Regions from separate parts of the Franconibacter pulveris genome, predicted to be linked through region 1. Evidence: predicted binding sites of a transcription regulator. Region 1 holds the regulator's gene; each other region holds the start of a gene.
What was found. Region 1 encodes CRP, which controls carbon source genes, mostly activating them, when cyclic AMP is high. Its sites were predicted from a motif close to ATGTGANNNNNNTCACAT; they were not measured.
Positions count from the first base shown of each region.

Region 2: ACU4F7_RS21265 (PTS mannitol transporter subunit IICBA) is a predicted target of CRP. The motif match lies at 1,560-1,577, and genes of this name have one in related genera.
Region 3: focA (formate transporter FocA) is a predicted target of CRP. The motif match lies at 3,520-3,537, and genes of this name have one in related genera.
Region 4: deoC (deoxyribose-phosphate aldolase) is a predicted target of CRP. The motif match lies at 3,793-3,810, and genes of this name have one in related genera.

Region 1 covers NZ_CM165555.1:4,262,774-4,267,608, reverse strand. Annotated here, with positions in the region: gene ACU4F7_RS20230 (YccS/YhfK family putative transporter) at 1-1,775, opposite strand, end outside; gene crp (cAMP-activated global transcriptional regulator CRP) at 1,840-2,472, opposite strand; gene ACU4F7_RS20220 (OsmC family protein) at 2,781-3,185, shown strand; gene ACU4F7_RS20215 (phosphoribulokinase) at 3,207-4,076, opposite strand; gene ACU4F7_RS20210 (YheU family protein) at 4,191-4,409, opposite strand; gene ACU4F7_RS20205 (hydrolase) at 4,410-4,835, opposite strand, start outside.
Region 2 covers NZ_CM165555.1:4,511,114-4,515,948, forward strand. Annotated here, with positions in the region: gene selA (L-seryl-tRNA(Sec) selenium transferase) at 1-485, opposite strand, end outside; gene ACU4F7_RS21260 (glutathione S-transferase) at 608-1,216, opposite strand; gene ACU4F7_RS21265 (PTS mannitol transporter subunit IICBA) at 1,718-3,646, shown strand; gene mtlD (mannitol-1-phosphate 5-dehydrogenase) at 3,821-4,835, shown strand, end outside.
Region 3 covers NZ_CM165555.1:1,587,169-1,592,003, reverse strand. Annotated here, with positions in the region: gene serC (3-phosphoserine/phosphohydroxythreonine transaminase) at 1-437, opposite strand, end outside; gene ACU4F7_RS07540 (DUF421 domain-containing protein) at 600-1,292, opposite strand; gene ycaO (30S ribosomal protein S12 methylthiotransferase accessory factor YcaO) at 1,431-3,194, shown strand; gene focA (formate transporter FocA) at 3,596-4,453, shown strand; gene pflB (formate C-acetyltransferase) at 4,505-4,835, shown strand, end outside.
Region 4 covers NZ_CM165555.1:640,975-645,809, reverse strand. Annotated here, with positions in the region: gene deoD (purine-nucleoside phosphorylase) at 1-80, opposite strand, end outside; gene deoB (phosphopentomutase) at 139-1,362, opposite strand; gene deoA (thymidine phosphorylase) at 1,415-2,737, opposite strand; gene deoC (deoxyribose-phosphate aldolase) at 2,793-3,572, opposite strand; gene ACU4F7_RS03155 (TatD family hydrolase) at 4,003-4,785, opposite strand; gene ACU4F7_RS03150 (patatin-like phospholipase family protein) at 4,782-4,835, opposite strand, start outside.

The DNA of each region.
Region 1 (4,835 bases):
GCGTTGATATGCTCAACGATAAACTGGCTGTGCGTAACCCAAAGCTTCATATCATCCAGGTAGTGGGCGTTGAAGCCAGGTTCCTGCATCGCCTGGTTCAGCGAGTTATAAAGTGCGTTATGCGCCTGGTTGACGCGCATCCGCTGCCAGGCAAGCGGCGCAGGCTGCGGGTCGCCGCTCAGGATAAGGCGCAGCGCCTCCTGGTCCGCCTCCAGCGCGTCGTGGGCGTTCTGGCGTAGCAGCCCGCTTTGCCATTGCGGCCACAGCCAGACCATACCGCCGAAAGCGATAAAGCAACCAATCAACGTGTCGATAAGCCGGGTGACGATAAACTGTTCGCCGTTCAGCGACAGCAGCTGTAAGGAGTAAACCGCCGTCACCGTGAAGCCAATCATCGCCCAGCCGTAGTTTTTGCGGATGATAAGGTAGCTAATCAGCGTGATAGCCAGCATCACCAGCAGCATGTAGCCCTGCGGCACATGCAGGTGCAGCGTGACGCCCGCGATGATTAACCCCGCCAGCGTGCCGGCCGCTCGCTGGAGAATGCGCACCCGCGTCGCCCCGTAGCCATTCTGCGTCACAAACATCACGGTCATGAGGATCCAGTACGGTTTTGGCAGATGGAATGCGTTGCCGACGAGGCTTGCGATGCTCAGCATCACTCCCAGCCGCGCGGCGTTGCGCAGAGCGGCGGATTTGAGCGAAAGGTAGCTTTTCAGCGCCGGGAATAGCGGCAGCCGTTTCTGCCGGTCGGCCATCAGGTCGCGGGCATAGAGCGGACGCTGGGTGCGCAGGATGCGGGCGATGCGGCTGAAGTGGTATTCGCAGAAATGACCGACAAGGTTGTCCGGGTGCTGACGGGCGATTTTCTCCAGCGCGGCGATTTGCTTATCCATGGCGAAACGCTGCGGATAGCGATGGTAGAGGATGTCGTCGGCCATAACGCGCAGGCGCGCGCTAATGGTCTGTGCGTTCCAGCGGATCACCGCCTCGGCGTGGCTGCGCTCCACCAACTTTTGCACCTCCTCCGGCTGATGCAGGCTGACCGAAATATGCTCCTGCAAATCCAGCGCCATCTGGAAGGTGCGCAGCAGACGCTTATAGCCGCTCTGTTTCCCGGCCGCCAGCATGTGCAACTGTTGATAGCACTGGCTGATAAGGTCCACTACTTTTTGTTGATGCGTAAGCAGCGGGGGCAGGGCAGTTTCCGGGTCGGTATGCTGCGTCAGCAGGTTATATTTCGCTTCGCAATAGTCCGCCAACTGGCGATACAGCAGGCTTAGCGACTCGCGAAGCGGCTGCTCGCGCCACAGCCAGAACCAGAACCAGTTAAACAGCCCGTACCAGAGCGTGCCGAAAATATAGAGCAGGATAGGCTCCCAGACTGGCATGTTCCCCGCGAGGCTTAGCGTAAAAATGGCGGCGATAAGCGAAGCGGGCAGCAACCGGGCATGCAGCGAGCTTATCTCCGCCGTCACGCCAAGCAGCAGCGCCATGCCTAAAAAGATAAGCGGCAGCGGCAGATTGTTCGCCAGTAACAGTTGCACGGTAAAACTGCTGACGGCAAAGAGCGAAGCGCCGACCGCCAGACGTTTGAAAAAGCGCTTGTGGGGCGTGTCGAGCCCGGCGATGTTGCAGCAGGCAGGCACCAGCGAAAAAAGCAGGCCCTGTTGCAGATGGCCCAGCAGCAACCCAACCGCCACCGGCAGACACAGGATCAGCGTCTGACGCAGGGCGTAGTTCACTTCCGGGTGATAAATGAGACGGCGAAACATAGAGGTAAGTGTAGAAACAAAAACGGCGTGTTACCGAAGCGACACGCCGTTTTTTTATGGCGGTTTAGCGGGTGCCGTAAACCACGATGGTCTTACCGTGCGCGGAGATCAGGTTTTGATCTTCGAGCATTTTCAGGATGCGACCGACGGTTTCGCGGGAGCAACCCACAATCTGGCCGATTTCCTGACGGGTGATTTTAATTTGCATGCCGTCGGGATGGGTCATGGCGTCCGGCTGTTTCGCCAGGTTGAGCAACGTCTGGGCGATGCGGCCCGTCACGTCGAGGAACGCCAGGTTGCCGACTTTTTCAGAGGTGACTTGCAGACGACGCGCCATCTGCGAAGAGAGGCGCATCAGGATGTCCGGGTTCACCTGGATAAGCTGGCGGAATTTCTTATAGGAAATCTCGGCGACTTCGCAAGCAGTCTTGGCGCGAACCCAGGCGCTGCGCTCCTGGCCCTCTTCAAACAGGCCCAGTTCGCCGATAAAGTCTCCCTGATTCAGATACGAGAGGATCATCTCCTTGCCCTCTTCGTCTTTGATCAGCACTGCCACTGAGCCTTTAACGATGTAATACAACGTTTCCGCTTTTTCACCCTGGTGAATCAGCGTGCTCTTCGATGGGTACTTATGAATGTGGCAATGTGACAAGAACCATTCGAGAGTCGGGTCTGTTTGCGGTTTGCCAAGCACCATGCGCTGTTATCCTCTGTTTAAACTGGCTCCAAAGACGGGGCGCGGGTCCCCCATCTGGCTTTGCAATCATTATCTTCCCGCATCCCGGGAAGTTGGCTGTCCATGTCGTCGCAGCCGGTAAATTGTCTTGTCCTCTGCATACATGCATAACATCAATGTATCGCCGCAGCATCCAGACTGTTTTAGCATAGCTTTTCATGGGTGTCTTCTATTGTCTCGTTTCAGCTTGACGCAGGTCGCCCTTCCGTTGCCTCTTTCGTAACTGGCGCGTAATCTGTCAAAAATTTTTATACATCGGAGTGATGATTATGCAGGCACGAGTAAAGTGGGTTGAGGGATTGACGTTTCTGGGCGAATCCGCTTCAGGGCACCAAATCCTGATGGACGGTAATTCCGGCGATAAAGCGCCAAGCCCGATGGAAATGGTGCTGATGGCGGCAGGCGGTTGCAGCGCTATCGACGTGGTGTCTATTTTGCAAAAAGGGCGTCATGACGTTCAGGATTGCGAAGTGAAACTGACCTCAGAACGCCGCGAAGAGGCGCCGCGTTTGTTCACTCACATTAACCTGCACTTTATCGTAACGGGTAAGGCGCTGAAGGAGGCGGCTGTGGCGCGCGCGGTGGATCTCTCCGCTGAGAAATATTGCTCTGTGGCGCTGATGCTCGGCAAAGCGGTCAACATCACCCACTCTTATGAAGTGGTGGAAGCCTGACGCGGGGCGGCGTCAGCCGCCTTATTCAATTTTTTTCCCTTCCATCAATCGCTGCACCAGCGGCAGCATAATTAATTCCATCGCCAGCCCCATCTTGCCGCCGGGAACGACAAGCGTATTGATGTGAGAAATGAAAGAACCCTGAAGCATGGCGAGCAGCCAGGGGTAATCAATCCCTTCAAGGTTGCGAAAGTGGATAACCACAAAGCTTTCATCGAGCGAAGGAATGCCTTTCGCCGCGAAGGGGTTAGACGTATCCACCGTCGGCACGCGCTGGAAATTAATATGGGTGCGGGAAAACTGCGGCGTGATGTAGTTAATGTAATCTTCCATTGATCGCACCACGGAATCCATCACCGCCTCGCGTGAATGCCCTCGCTCGCTGGTATCGCGAATCAGCTTTTGGATCCACTCAAGGTTGACGATAGGCACTACGCCCACCAGCAAATCTACATGCTGCGCCACGTTGTGATGCGGCGTGACCACGCCGCCGTGCAGCCCTTCATAAAACAGCACGTCGGTAGGCTCCGGCAGCGGCTGCCAGGGCGTAAAGGTGCCCGGCACCTGGTTCCACGGCACCGCTTCATCATAGGTATGCAGGTATTTGCGCGATTTCCCCTGGCCGCTGCGGCCATACTCGATAAAGGTTTGTTCAAGCAGGCCAAAGTCGTTGGCGTCGGGGCCAAAATAGCTGATATGCCGGCCTAAATCGCGCGCCTTGCGGATAGCCATATCCATTTCCGGGCGCGTATAGCGGTGAAAGCTGTCGCCTTCCACTTCCGCGGCATGAAGGTGTAGTTGAGCGAAGATCTTACGAAACGCAAGGCTGGTGGTGGTCGTGCCTGCGCCGCTGGAACCTGTAACGGCGATAACCGGGTGTCTTGATGACATAGCGAGAACTCCATGGATACGCGAAAAAGGTACGCCACTGACGCCAGCGTTCCGGCGCTGGCGGAATAGTCTGCTTCGCTCTGGCGTCAGCCTGACAAAAAGCCAGGCTGACCATCAGCCACGGAACTGCCCGCGCGGCATGATATTGACCGTTTCGTGCAGTTCAGACCACACCAGAACGGCTTCGCCGTTCTGTAATTGCCGCTTAACATCGGCCACTTTTTGTTCGAGCGAACGTTCATGTTCACCATAATCGGTGCCTTCGCGCAAGACAAACGCTTCAATCAGGTTGTCCAGCGTCTCGGGCGGCAGCTCTTGCCAGGGAATGATCATTTATCGGTCCAGATATGTCGTTAACCAGTCGGGAATACGCTTTTCCAGCCACATCTGCGGGCGTCGCAGCGTGCCGCCAACGAAGCCTACGTGTCCGCCATGATCGGTCAGTTGATACTCGATATTAGCAGGCAGCGTTTCACGTTGCGGGATCACGTGATGATCCATAAACGGGTCATCTTTGGCATGGATGATAAGCGTAGGTCGCGTTATCTGGTTCAGTAAAGGCAGAGCGCTACACTGGCGATAGTAGTCGATGGCGTCGCGAAAGCCGTGGATTTTCGAGGTAATAGCGTCATCGAAATCGCGAATGCGGCGCAGGCGCTTGAGCTGCGCCAGGTCTATCGGCAGCGTGCCGGGCCACGCCTTAAGCTTGCGGCTCGCGTTCGCCTTCAGCAGGTTCAGCAGGTAGCGCTGATAAACGCG
Region 2 (4,835 bases), 250 kb from region 1:
GCCAACATCAGCAGCACCGCCGCCGCGTTGTTATTGACGATACAGGCGTCTTCCGCGCCGGTGAGTTGACAAAGCAGGTCGGCCAGCGCCCGGTCGCGGTGGCCGCGTCCGGCGCCGTCGAGATCGTATTCCAGCGTAACGGGGGACTGCATCGCCTGCATAACGGCGTCTACCGCCGTCTGCGCCTGCAAAGCGCGGCCAAGATTGGTATGCAGCACCGTGCCTGAGAGGTTGTAAACCGGGCGTAGCGCGCTTTGCGTGCGGCTCTGGAGGCGAGCAACCGTCTCTTTCGCCCAGTCGGCGCACCAGTCGGGCAGCGTCTGGCTTTCGCGAATGGTCTGCCGCGCTTCATCCTGCAATGTGCGCAGGATACCCACGACCTGGCTGTGTCCGTAGCTGTCGAGCACGGGTTGAAACGCCGCAGCGCGCAGCAGCCGGTCCGTGGCGGGCAGCTGGCTGTAAAGTGAAGAAGTCTGGCTTGTCATGAAAAATGTAGGTTGGCTGAATTTAGCGCTAATCTACCACCAAATAACGGGAGATTCAGTTGCCGTAGCGCTTTACGCGAAGCCCGGCGCGTTTACGCCGGGAGGTAAGGGAAAGGAGAGCTTCAGGTTTTCGGCGGCTCGGTACGGGCGAAGCTTTCGCGCTGGAATAAGGTTTCCACCAGCTTTACCAGATGAGGTCGATTAACGCACCAGCCCGGCGAAACGCGGCGGAAGTTAAGATAGCCGATGGCGCAGCCTGCCGCGATGGTCGCGACAGAAAGGTTATCCGCGCTCAGCGTGCCGTTGGCGGCATGCTGCTCCAGCGCATCAAGCGCACGGCTGATTTTCTCCCGCTGGCGCAGCAGCTCCGTTTCCGACTGTTGCGCTGCCGGGCGCTGCAGTTCACGTACATGGACCAGCCCGGCGTCCATCACGCCATCGGCCAGCGCTTCCAGTTGACGCACTTTCAACGCCTCATGCGGGTCGCGCGGCAGCAGGGCTGGCTCAGCCTCGAGCAGTTCCAGGTATTCGGCGATAATCGACGAATCGAACCACTGCTCGCCGCTGTCGGTCACCAGCGCAGGCACCTTGCCTAACGGGTTGTATTGCGCCACTCCGCTTTGCTCCGCGTAAGGCGATTCATTAACAAACTCGAAGGTAATGCCTTTCTCCAGCAGAATGACCGAGATTTTCCGGACAAACGGGCTGGTGTAACTACCGATAAGCTTCATGGCCTGCTCCTTTATGCGTCAACGCCGACAGTGGCTAAGTATGGCTCAGGTTACGTTAAAAGCAGGCGGGCGGGAACGCGCTATACGGAGGCCGGGTACATGCGTAATAAAATTACAGCGCGGCAATGCGCCGCCAGGCAGTTTGCGGTCGATCACAGAGCATAAAAAGAAGGAAAAATCGCATGTGATTCAGATCACAAAATAAAAACAAAAACGCCACATAAAAATGTGACTATATTCACGTTTTCATCGTTTTTACGTTCATAAATTCGCCATCGTTCTTTTTTTACACGAATGTTTTGTGATGGACATCACTAAATAAGCCCCTGATACCCCTCGCTTCATGTGATATGGATCACACTTAAACCCACCATCTGGACAGTTGCCTTATTCGGTGCCAGATTCGCGTCATCCAGAGCATTCGGCCGGCTACCTCTGCCGCCACGTTAACAATAAACCTCGGGCTGCTGGCCTGCGCGTAACCATAAGAAGGGGTGTTTTATGTCATCCGATATCAAGATCAAAGTGCAAAGCTTTGGTCGTTTTCTCAGCAATATGGTAATGCCCAATATCGGCGCGTTTATCGCGTGGGGTATTATCACCGCATTATTTATTCCGACTGGGTGGCTGCCGAACGAGACGCTGGCGAAGCTCGTGGGTCCGATGATCACCTATCTGCTGCCCCTGCTTATCGGTTATACCGGCGGCCGTCTGGTTGGCGGCGACCGCGGCGGCGTAGTAGGCGCTATCACCACCATGGGCGTTATCGTTGGCGCCGACATGCCGATGTTCCTCGGCGCGATGATCGCCGGCCCGCTGGGCGGCTGGGCGATTAAACATTTCGACAGCTGGGTTGACGGCAAAATCAAATCCGGTTTCGAAATGCTGGTGAACAACTTCTCCGCTGGCATCATCGGCATGATCCTGGCGATTCTGGCGTTCCTTGGCATCGGTCCGGCTGTTGAAGTTCTCTCCAAAGCGCTGGCTGCGGGCGTAAACTTCATGGTGGTTCACGACATGCTGCCGCTGGCGTCCATCTTTGTTGAGCCGGCGAAAATCCTGTTCCTTAACAACGCCATCAACCACGGCATCTTCTCGCCGCTGGGCATTCAGCAGTCTCACGAACTTGGCAAGTCTATCTTCTTCCTGATTGAAGCTAACCCGGGTCCGGGGATGGGCGTGCTGCTGGCTTACATTTTCTTCGGTCGCGGCAGCGCTAAACAGTCTGCTGGCGGCGCGGCTATCATCCACTTCCTGGGCGGTATCCACGAAATTTACTTCCCGTACGTGTTGATGAACCCGCGTCTGCTGATCGCCGTTATTCTCGGCGGTATGACTGGCGTGTTCACCCTGAGCGTGCTGAACGGCGGCCTGGTTTCTCCGGCTTCTCCGGGTTCTATCCTGGCGGTGCTGGCGATGACCCCGAAAGGCGCTTACTTCGCGAACCTCGCGGCTATCTTTGCGGCCATGGCGGTTTCCTTCGTTATCTCCGCTATCCTGCTGAAAACCAGCAAGGTGAAAGAAGAAGACGATCTGGAAGCGGCGACCCGTCGCATGCACGATATGAAAGCGCAGTCCAAAGGCGCGACGGCAGCCACCCCGCTGGCGGCTGGCGACGTGAGTAACGACCTGAGCCACGTGCGTAAAATCATCGTCGCCTGCGACGCCGGTATGGGCTCCAGCGCCATGGGCGCGGGCGTGCTGCGTAAGAAAGTGCAGGATGCTGGCCTGAGCAATATCTCTGTCACCAACAGCGCGATTAACAGCCTGCCGTCGGACGTGGACGTGGTCATTACCCACCGCGACTTGACCGAGCGCGCTATGCGCCAGGCGCCGCAGGCGCAACACATTTCGCTGACCAACTTCCTCGACAGCGGCCTGTACACCAACCTGACCGAACGTCTGGTTGCCGCGCAGCGCCATACTGACAACGAAGCGAAAGTGCGCACCAGTCTGCAGGACAGCTTTGACGACAGCAGCAGCAACCTCTTCAGGCTGGGCGCGGAAAACATCTTCCTCGGCCGTACCGCGGCGACCAAAGAAGAAGCCATCCGTTTCGCAGGCGAGCAGTTGGTGAAAGGCGGTTATGTGCAGCCGGAATATGTTGAGGCGATGCTGGAGCGTGAAAAGCTGACCCCGACTTACCTTGGCGAGTCTATCGCCGTTCCGCACGGCACCGTTGAAGCGAAAGATCGCGTACTGAAAACCGGCGTCGTCTTCTGCCAGTATCCGCAGGGTGTACGCTTCGGCGAAGAAGAAGACGATATCGCCCGTCTGGTGATCGGCATCGCGGCGCGTAACAATGAACATATCCAGGTTATCACCAGCCTGACTAACGCGCTGGATGACGAGAGCGTAATTGAGCGTCTGGCGCACACCACCAACGTTCAGGAAGTGCTTGATCTGCTGGCCGGTAAAAAAGCGGCCTGATGTATCAGGGAGAGGGCGACGGCCCCTCTCCCTTTTAGCGTTGAAGGTTTTGCCTGCACCAGGGCAACCCTTCCCTCTCCCCCTCGGGAGAGGGCAAGGGAAAGGGAGTTTCTGCAACACCTCTTTCCCCAGCCCTCTCGGGCGAACGACTCAAGTTTAAGAAGGGTTCAGACAATGAAAGCATTACATTTCGGCGCAGGTAATATTGGACGTGGCTTTATCGGCAAACTGTTAGCGGACGCGGGCATTGAACTGACTTTCGCTGACGTAAACCAGGCGGTGCTGGACGCGTTGAACGCACGGCGCAGCTATCAGGTTCACGTGGTCGGCGAACAGGAGCAGGTCGAGACCGTATCGGGCGTAAGCGCAGTCAGCAGCGCGGGCGAAGAAGTGGTCGAGCTTATCGCGCAGGTTGACCTGGTGACGACCGCCGTCGGCCCGGTAATCCTGGAGCGTATCGCGCCGACGATTGCCAAAGGCCTGACGAAGCGCAAAGCGCAGGGCAACAACCAGCCGCTCAATATCATCGCGTGTGAAAACATGGTGCGCGGCACTTCGCAGTTAAAAGATCATGTGCTGAAAGCGCTGTCGCAGGAAGATATCGCCTGGATGGAAGAGCACGTAGGCTTTGTCGACTCCGCCGTGGACCGCATCGTGCCGCCAGCCGCGTCCGCCAGCAACGACCCGCTGGAAGTGACCGTAGAAACTTTTAGCGAGTGGATTGTCGATAAAACGCAATTCAAAGGCCAACTGCCGGCCATTGCGGGTATGGAGCCCACCGAGAACCTGATGGCTTTTGTCGAGCGTAAGCTCTTCACGCTAAACACCGGACATGCTATAACCGCGTACCTCGGAAAACTGACCGGTCATCAGACCATTCGCGACGCCATCCTGGACGAGAAAATTCGCCTTGTGGTCAGAGGCGCGATGGAAGAGAGCGGCGCGGTGCTGATCGCGCGCTACGGTTTTGACGACGCGAAGCACGCGGCCTATATCGAAAAAATTCTTGGCCGCTTCGAAAACCCGTATCTGAAAGATGATGTGGAGCGCGTAGGCCGTCAGCCGCTGCGCAAGCTGAACGCCGGGGATCGCTTAATTAAACCGCTGCTCGGCACGCTGGAATACAATCTGCCTCACCATAATCTGGTGAAAGGGATTGCCGCCGCGATGCACTACCGCAGCGAGCAAG
Region 3 (4,835 bases), 2.0 Mb from region 1:
AGGTAGGCCGCATTGTCAGAAAGCTGCCATTCGCGCATCGGCTTAATAGCGCGCAAACCGTCAACGGTGACTTTGGCGTCAATGACGTTCGGCGTGCAGTATTTTTTCGCTTCTTTGACCGCGCTCGCTGCCCAGTAGCCGCCGTCAACGTAATCCGCCGAGGTTTTGTCGCCAAGCAAGTTTAACGGCACGCCGGCAAACTGACCGCGACCGCCGCCATGGCAGAATAAAACTTTATAGTTAGAGGGAATTTGCAGCAGATCGCGAAAATCTTGCTCCGCCTCTTCCGCCACTCCGATAAACTCTTTACCACGGTGGCTGATTTCCATCACCGACGTACCTAAACCCTGCCAGTCGACCAGCTCCTGTTGAGCCTGTTTAAGCACTTCAGCCGGTAACATTGCCGGACCAGAACTAAAATTGTAGACCTGACTCATTTTCCCTCACCACATATAAAGCAATACGTTTTTCCTGTGGATATCGGTTTTATCATTCAGGCGCGGGCGCTGCAATGGGTAATCCCGGACGGTCGATGAATGTGCGCTAAATCACACAACAGATTCCTCCAGCGCAGTGAAGGATAACGGATAAATCCGCTGTCAGGTCACGCGCCTAGCGGTGCTCGCTTTAACCCACGCGTGATGTTTACAACGCGGGCAATGCTTGCGGTCACCAGCACTGAATTCCATAACCTCACTGCAATTCATGCAGGCGTAATAACCCGCCTCCGGGATAACGACAAACCGCTCGCGACAATAACTCGGAAGAATAGAGAGTCCAGGACGCACCTCTTCATCAGGGTAGAAATAAACGCTTATCTGGCCGTTGGTTTCGAGAATAGCGAGCCGGACCTGACCTAAATGCTCAACGCCCCGCAGGCGCAACTCCATAAAAAACTCAAATTCCGTCATGTTTTCATGTTTGAGCTTTTCCCAGGCAAGCTCCCCCTCTTCGATGATGTTGCGCGGTTTTCCCTCAAGCAGATCTTCCATTTTTTCGCTGTGCGCCATCAGCCACATCGCCAGGCGATAAAGCAGGGCCAACGTGACGAAGACCACAAAAACCGGCACCATCGGCACGTCATCATAAAACGCCACGTCGCCTGCCGCCGAGCCAAGCGTCAGGATGATTAACACTTCGAACAGTGACATCTGGCGCACGCCGCGCCGTCCGGTAAGCTTGAGAAAGATAAAAACCAATATAAAGGTATAGAGACTGCGCAGCGCTACCTCGCCTAAAAATTCCAGCGGGGCTTTGTCCAGCGCCATTCGATGCAAGTCAAAAGCTTTCATATTTTATTGCCATAACAGTAGGTTACTTTACCCAAGCATAGCGCGAAGATTTATTTTTGCCTGCCTGCGGCCTGCGATAGCGCAAGTAAGGTAAAACCCGTATCATTGCGCGCTTTGCGTACGATAAAAGTGGATCCCATGACTCAAACCTTCATTCCCGGCAAAGACGCCGCTCTGGAAGACTCCATCGCTCGCTTCCAGCAAAAACTCACCGATCTCGGTTTTAATATCGAAGAAGCTTCGTGGCTCAATCCGGTGCCGAACGTCTGGTCTGTGCATATTCGCGATAAAGATTGCGCGCTGTGCTTCACCAACGGTAAAGGAGCGACAAAAAAAGCGGCGCTCGCCTCCGCCCTTGGCGAGTACTTTGAACGCCTCTCCACTAACTACTTTTTTGCAGATTTTTGGCTGGGCGACACGATCGCCAACGGCCCGTTCGTGCATTACCCGAACGAAAAATGGTTCGCTATTCCGCAGGACGACAGTCTGCCAGACGGGATACTGGACGCGCGCCTGCGTGATTTTTACGATCCGGAGAACGAACTGACCGCCAGCATGCTGGTGGATTTGCAGTCGGGTAATGAAGATCGCGGGATTTGCGCCCTGCCTTTTACGCGCCAGTCTGATGAAGAGACCGTCTATATTCCGATGAATATCGTGGGCAACCTTTATGTGTCTAACGGTATGTCGGCAGGCAACACGCGTAACGAAGCGCGCGTACAGGGACTTTCAGAAGTCTTCGAGCGCCATATCAAAAACCGCATTATCGCCGAGAGCATCAGCCTGCCGGAAATTCCCGCCGAGGTGCTGGCGCGTTATCCAGGCGTGGTTGCAGCAATAGAAAAATTAGAAGCCGAAGGCTTCCCGATTTTCGCCTACGACGGCTCGCTGGGCGGCCAGTATCCGGTTATCTGCGTCGTGCTGTTTAACCCGGCTAACGGTACTTGTTTCGCCTCTTTCGGCGCGCATCCTGATTTCGGCGTGGCGCTTGAACGTACCGTAACCGAGCTGTTGCAAGGCCGCAGCCTCAAGGATCTGGATGTCTTTACACCGCCGACATTTGATGATGAAGAAGTCGCTGAACATGCTAACCTCGAGACGCACTTCATCGACTCCAGCGGCCTGATTTCCTGGGATATGTTCAAGCAGGACGCCGATTATCCGTTCGTTGACTGGAGCTTCGCCGGCTCCACTGAAGAAGAATTCGCCACCCTGATGGCCATTTTCCAGGCGGAAGACAAAGAAGTTTATATCGCCGATTACGAGCACCTTGACGTTTACGCTTGTCGCATCCTCGTACCGGGCATGTCTGACATCTACCCTGCAGAAGATTTGCTGCTCGCTAATAACAGCATGGGCGCTCACTTGCGCGAAACGCTGCTCGCCCTGCCAGGCAGCGAGTGGGATAAAGAAGACTATCTGAACCTCATCGCGCAGCTTGATGAGGAAGGTCATGACGATTTTACTCGCGTGCGCGAACTGCTGGGTCTGGCGACCGGCAAAGATAACGGTTGGTACACATTGCGCATCGGCGAACTGAAAGCGATGCTGGCGCTGGCGGGCGGCGATATGGATCAGGCGCTGATCTGGACTGAATGGACTATGGAGTTTAATGCCTCTGTCTTTACCGCCGAGCGCGCTAATTACTACCGCTGCCTGCAAACTCTGTTGCTGTTGGCGCAGGAAGAAGATCGTGAGCCGCTTCAGTATCTGCATGCGTTTGAACGTATGTACGGCAAAGAGGCGGTAGAAGCGGCCAGCGCGGCGGTAAGCGGCGAAGCGCCTTTTTATGGCCTGCAGCCTGTTGACGCTGATTTGCATGCGTTCCCTGCGCATCAGGCGCTGCTCGCCGCTTATGAAAAATTACAGCGCGCTAAAGCATCTTACTGGAACGTTAATTGATATAACGCATATCTATAATGCTTTCATAAGCGTATGTTTAATTAATAAGACGGGGCAATTTTATTGCCCCGTTTTTTATTCTTATCGAAATTAATTCTTATGTAATTGTTAAGTTAAATTAAGGTGAAAAATTAATTTAACCAACGTGTCCTTTGTTACCTTTTTTCGTCAATACTACATATTGATTAACGATTTCAAAGGAGGCCGCAGAAAATAATTCAACTCTTATAATAATTTTTAAAATATTTTTTTATCAGGATAATCAATTAGTTAATCTGAAAATAGCCTATCCCCATGCTGTTTTCAGGCCTATAAACCTGGCGAGTTATGATCCACATCAAATTTTACTCTATAATGCTTTGTTAGTATCTCCTCGCCGACTGAATAAAGAGAGAGTTAGTGTGAAAGCTGACAACCCTTTTGATCTATTACTTCCAGCTGCGATGGCGAAAGTTGCCGAGGAGGCTGGTGTCTATAAAGCAACGAAACATCCGCTGAAAACCTTTTATTTGGCGATAACGGCAGGTGTCTTCATCTCCATTGCTTTTGTTTTCTATATTACCGCTACGACAGGCGCCGCCACGATGCCCTTTGGCATGGCGAAACTTATCGGCGGCATTTGTTTCTCACTTGGCTTAATTCTTTGTGTTATTTGCGGCGCCGATCTCTTTACCTCGACCGTTTTAATCGTGGTAGCGAAAGCCAGCGGCCGTATAACCTGGGGTCAACTGGCGCGCAACTGGTTAAACGTCTATATCGGCAACCTGATCGGCGCGCTTCTCTTTGTTCTTCTGATGTGGCTGTCGGGTGAGTATATGACCGCTAACGGCGCGTGGGGACTTAACGTCCTGCAGACGGCAGACCACAAATTGCATCACACCTTTATTGAGGCTGTGAGCCTCGGCATCCTGGCGAACCTGATGGTCTGCCTGGCGGTCTGGATGAGCTATTCCGGTCGCAGCCTCGTAGATAAAGCTTTCATTATGATTTTGCCGGTTGCCATGTTTGTAGCCAGCGGCTTCGAACACAGTATCGCGAATATGTTTATGATCCCGATGGGCATCGTTATTCGTGATTTCGCCAGCCCGGAATTCTGGACCGCCGTCGGTTCGTCTCCGGACCAATTTTCTCATCTGACTATCATAAATTTCATCGTGGATAACCTGATTCCGGTGACAATCGGTAATATTATCGGTGGTGGTTTATTAGTCGGATTGACGTACTGGGTCATTTATCTGCGTGGCGACGACCATCATTAATGGTCATTCCAGGCAGTAAATAAAAAATCCACTTAAGAAGGTAGGTGTAACATGTCCGAGCTTAATGAAAAATTAGCCACAGCCTGGGAAGGTTTTGCTAAAGGCGACTGGCAAAATGAAGTCAACGTACGTGACTTCATCCAGAAAAACTACACCCCGTACGAGGGTGATGAGTCCTTCCTGGCAGGTGCAACTGATGCAACTACCAAGCTGTGGGACAAAGTAATGGAAGGCGTCAAACTGGAAAACCGCACTCACGCGCCAGTCGACTTCGACACTTCTGTCGCCTCCACCATCACCTCTCATGACGCGGGCTATATCAACAAAGCCCTCGAAAAAATCGTCGGTCTGCAAACTGAAGCGCCGCTCAAACGCGCCATCA
Region 4 (4,835 bases), 1.1 Mb from region 1:
TTAGCGCGCAGCGGGTCGCCCGGCATCAGCACAACGTCAGCGAAATCGCCCATCTCTGCATTAATGTGTGGGGTAGCCATTTTTATTTTCCTTAACGTTTAAAACAAAAAGCAGGGCGGAATAATCCGCCCCGTAAAATCAGAACATCGCCTTGCCATATTCCATATCAGAGAGGCCAAAGTATTTGGCGACGGTCTGACCGATATCGGCGAAGGTTTCACGGTGGCCGAGCGAGCCCGGTTTCACTTTCGGGCCGTAGATCAGTACCGGAATGTGTTCGCGGGTGTGATCGGTGCCTTTCCAGGTCGGGTCGCAGCCGTGGTCGGCGGTAAAGATGATAATGTCATCTTCGCCAACCAGTTCCAGCAGCTCCGGCAGACGGCGGTCGAACAGCTCAAGGCCGCCCGCATAACCCGCCACGTCGCGACGGTGGCCCCAGGAGGAGTCAAAGTCCACAAAGTTGGTAAAGACGATGGTATTGTCGCCAGCGTCTTTCATCTCTTTGATGGTGGCGTCAAACAATGCGTCGAGGCCGGTGGCTTTCACCTTTTTGGTGATGCCCATATTGGCGTAAATGTCCGCAATTTTACCCACGGAAACCACCTGGCCGCCCTTCTCGTCCACCAGTTTTTTCAGCACGACAGGTGACGGCGGTTCAACCGCCAGGTCGTGGCGGTTGCCGGTGCGCTGGAAGTTACCCGCTTTGTCGCCGACAAACGGACGCGCGATGACGCGGCCAATGTTATAGCCGCCTTCGGTCAGCTCTTCACGGGCGATTTCGCACAGCTTATAGAGCCTGTCGAGGCCAAAGGTCTCTTCATGGCAGGCAATCTGGAAAACCGAGTCGGCGGAGGTGTAGAAAATCGGCTTGCCGGTTTTCATATGTTCTTCGCCCAGCTCATCCAGAATCACAGTGCCGGAGGAGTGGCAGTTGCCGAGATAACCTGGCAGATCCGCACGCTCAACCAGTTTGTCGAGCAGCTCCTGCGGGAAACTGTTTTTCTCGTCGGTGAAATAGCCCCAGTCGAACAGCACCGGCACACCGGCGATTTCCCAGTGGCCTGACGGGGTGTCTTTACCGGAAGAGAGTTCATGCGCCCAGGCGTAGGCGCCGGTGATTTCCGCTTCGCCATCCATACCTGCGGGGATAAAACCGGTCGCGCCTTCATGCGCTTTCGCCAGACCCAGTCTGGTCAGATTCGGCAGATAAAGCGGGCCCTGGCGGCCGTTATCCGCCTCGCCCTTCGCGCAGGCCTCGGCGATATGGCCGAGGGTATCGGAACCCGCGTCGCCAAAGCGTTCCGCGTCTTCCGTTGCGCCAATTCCGAAAGAGTCCAGCACCATAATAAATGCACGTTTCATATGTTCTCCGTACCTTTTGCGCTGTAAAAAAATGATCAGATCAGTATGCCACTTATTGGCTGATTCTGCGATAGACAACCGGCGAGCTTTCCGGTGCGGCATCGTTAATTTTGATTGCCGCTTTTACCGCTTCCGCCGCCTGTTTCCAGTTCGCTTCACTGCTGGCGTGAATGATAGCCAGTGGACGCTCGCCATCGACCTTCTCGCCAAGGCGCGCCATGTCGGTGAAGCCGACGCTGTAGTCAATGCGGTCTGAGGCCTGGCGACGACCGCCGCCCATGGAAACCACCGCCATACCGAGCGCGCGGGTGTCCATTTCGCTGACGAAACCGGCGCGATCGGCGTAAACCGCTTTGCTCAACATCGCGGTCGGCAGGTAGCGATCGTAATGTTCAATAAAATCGCCCGGCCCTTTCTGCGCCGCGACCATACGGCCGAAGATTTCCGCCGCGCTGCCGTTATCCAGCGCCGCCTGAAGCTTGCCGCGCGCATCGGCTTCGTCTTTCGCAAGCTGGCCGGAGATGAGCATCTCCACGCACAGCGCCATGGTCACTTCATACAGACGGGGATTGCGGTACTCGCCGGTCAGGAAGCGCACCGCTTCACGCACTTCCACCGCATTACCGGCGCTGGAAGCCAGCACCTGGTTCATGTCGGTGAGCAGCGCCGTGGTGCGCACGCCCGCGCCGTTGGCGACACCGACAATCGCTTCCGCCAGCTCTTTTGAAAGCTCCCAGGTCGGCATAAACGCCCCGCTGCCGACCTTCACATCCATGACCAGCGCGTCCAGCCCCTCAGCGAGCTTTTTCGCAAGGATAGAGCCAGTAATAAGCGGAATAGAATCGACCGTGGCGGTAATGTCGCGGGTGGCGTAAAAGCGCTTGTCGGCAGGCGCCAGCGAGTTGGTCTGGCCGATAATCGCCACGCCGACCTCTTTAATAATCTGACGAAAGCGGTTGTCATCCGGGAAAATATCGAAGCCAGGAATGGCTTCCAGCTTGTCGAGCGTGCCGCCGGTATGGCCAAGGCCGCGCCCGGAAATCATGGGAATGTAGCCGCCGCAGGCCGCCACCATCGGACCGAGCATCAGCGAAGTGACATCGCCCACGCCGCCAGTCGAGTGTTTATCGACAATCGGGCCATTCAGGTTGAGGCTCTTCCACTCCAGCACGGTTCCTGAGTCTCGCATCGCCATGGTCAGCGATACGCGTTCAGGCATCGTCATATCGTGAAAGAAAATGGTCATCGCCAGCGCGGCGATTTGCCCTTCGGAAACCGTGTTATCGCGAATGCCGTTGATAAAAAAGCGAATCTCTTCATCGCTCAGCGGCTGGCCATCGCGTTTTTTTCGAATAATTTCTTGTGCGAGAAACAAGGTAACCCCCTGACGTCATCAGGTTAAAAACGGCGGTGACCCGCCGCAGAAGAGATTAGTACTGGCTGGCGCTTTTGCCGTCGCCGTGGCCGAGCGCTTTCAGCAGGCTTGCCAGCAGGCTGGAAGCGCCGAAACGGTAGTGACGGGCATCGGCCCAGTCAGCGCCGAAAAGCGCATCCGCCACCGCCAGGTATTTAGCCGCGTCTTCCGCCGTGCGCACGCCGCCCGCCGGTTTGAAACCTACGCTTTCCTGAACGCCCATATCGCGGATCGTTTCCAGCATAATGCGGGCGCTTTCCGGCGTGGCGTTAACCGGCACTTTACCGGTAGAGGTTTTAATGAAGTCGGCGCCCGCTTTGATAGCGATTTCTGACGCTTTGCGGATTAACGCTTCTTCCTTCAGCTCGCCAGTTTCGATGATCACTTTCAACAGCACCTTAGCCGCCGCGCACGCGTCCTTACAGGCTTTAACCAGGTCAAAACCCACCTGCTCATTACCGGCGATAAGCGCGCGATACGGGAACACGACGTCCACTTCATCCGCGCCATACGCGATGGCCGCACGGGTTTCCGCCAGCGCTATCTCAATGTCGTCGTTGCCGTGCGGGAAGTTAGTCACGGTCGCGATACGAATATCCGGCGTCCCCTGCGCTTTCAGGGTTTTACGAGCAATGGGAATAAAGCGCGGATAAATGCAGATGGCGGCGGTGTTGCCAACCGGGGTTTTCGCCTGATGACAAAGCGCAATCACCTTTTCGTCGGTGTCGTCGTCATTCAGGGTAGTGAGATCCATCAGTTGCAGCGCACGCAGGCTGCTTTTGGTCAAATCAGTCATAAAAATCTCCAACAAAAAAATGTATCTCAGAGGAGAAACTCAACACGTTGGAGCGGGCTTGATTCCATGAAGAGGCGTGGCGCTAACCGCCAACACGTTAAGATCCTTCTCACCGCCGTTCACCACAGGGGATGTTAGAATTTTAACATCACCACTGAAAATGATTTTGTGTTGCGTTTCACAATTTGAAAAGCATGGATTGCATTCGTACAACCATTATATGTGATAAACATAACACTATGACAGCCTGAACACGGGCCATGTGTTAAAAATAGCCTGCTCGCCTGCGTCGGGTTGAGTGGACGGCAAATGTTATAATAATAACAAATGCATCAGCAGCGAGCGGTTTGTCGCCGTTAGAGTGAAGCGTAGCAAACCCGCGTTACGCGCAGGCGAACAACCTTCACAGGAGAGAAGAAAAACCCGGATTTCAGGCGGGAAAATCGAATAATTGCAGAGTATTTTGCAAAATGGTGTCGGCAATCAGTTCAGGCGGCTCAGGGCGCAGCTCACAAAGAACGTCAAACACGCCGTTTACTCGTTCCGGACGATTCGGCTGCCCCTGAAACCCGTTGAGCGGCATATCAGGCGCGTCGGTTTCCAGAAGCAGCGCTGAAAGCGGCAATTGCGCAATGACGTTGCGTGTTTTACTGGCGCGGGGATAGGTGATAGTGCCGCCCACGCCAATCCGATAGCCCATTTCAACAAAACGCTGCGCCTGTTGCAGGCTGCCTGCGAAACCGTGCACCACCCCTTTACGCGGCAGGTCGTGCCGCTTCAGATGCATCGCCAGCTTATCGTGAGTGCGGCGGGAGTGAAGAATAACCGGCAGTTCATACCGTTTAGCCAGCTGCAACTGCGCGTCGAGTATCGCTTCCTGGCGCTCAAACAGCGGGTTCTCCATATAGAGATCGAGGCCAATCTCGCCTATCGCCACCATTTTCTGCGGCCGGTTTTGCAAGTGGTGTTCGAGCAACGCCAGCGCCGCGTCGTTATGTTTGTAAATCACGATGGGATGCAGACCGAGCGCGGCATGAATGCCTTTATGCTCCTCAGCAAGCGACAGCACAGTGGCGAAACGCTCGGCTTCAATAGCGGGTAAGATTATTTTCTCCACGCCTGCCTGCGCCGCCTGCTCAAGGCTTCTCGCCTCGTCGCCGGGAAAAGGCGCAAAATCAAAATGGCAATGGGTGTCGATAAAGCGCCGCATCAGGCCAGATCCTCGTTATCAAAAGCCGCATCGTTAGCCTCCGGCGCAAAAAG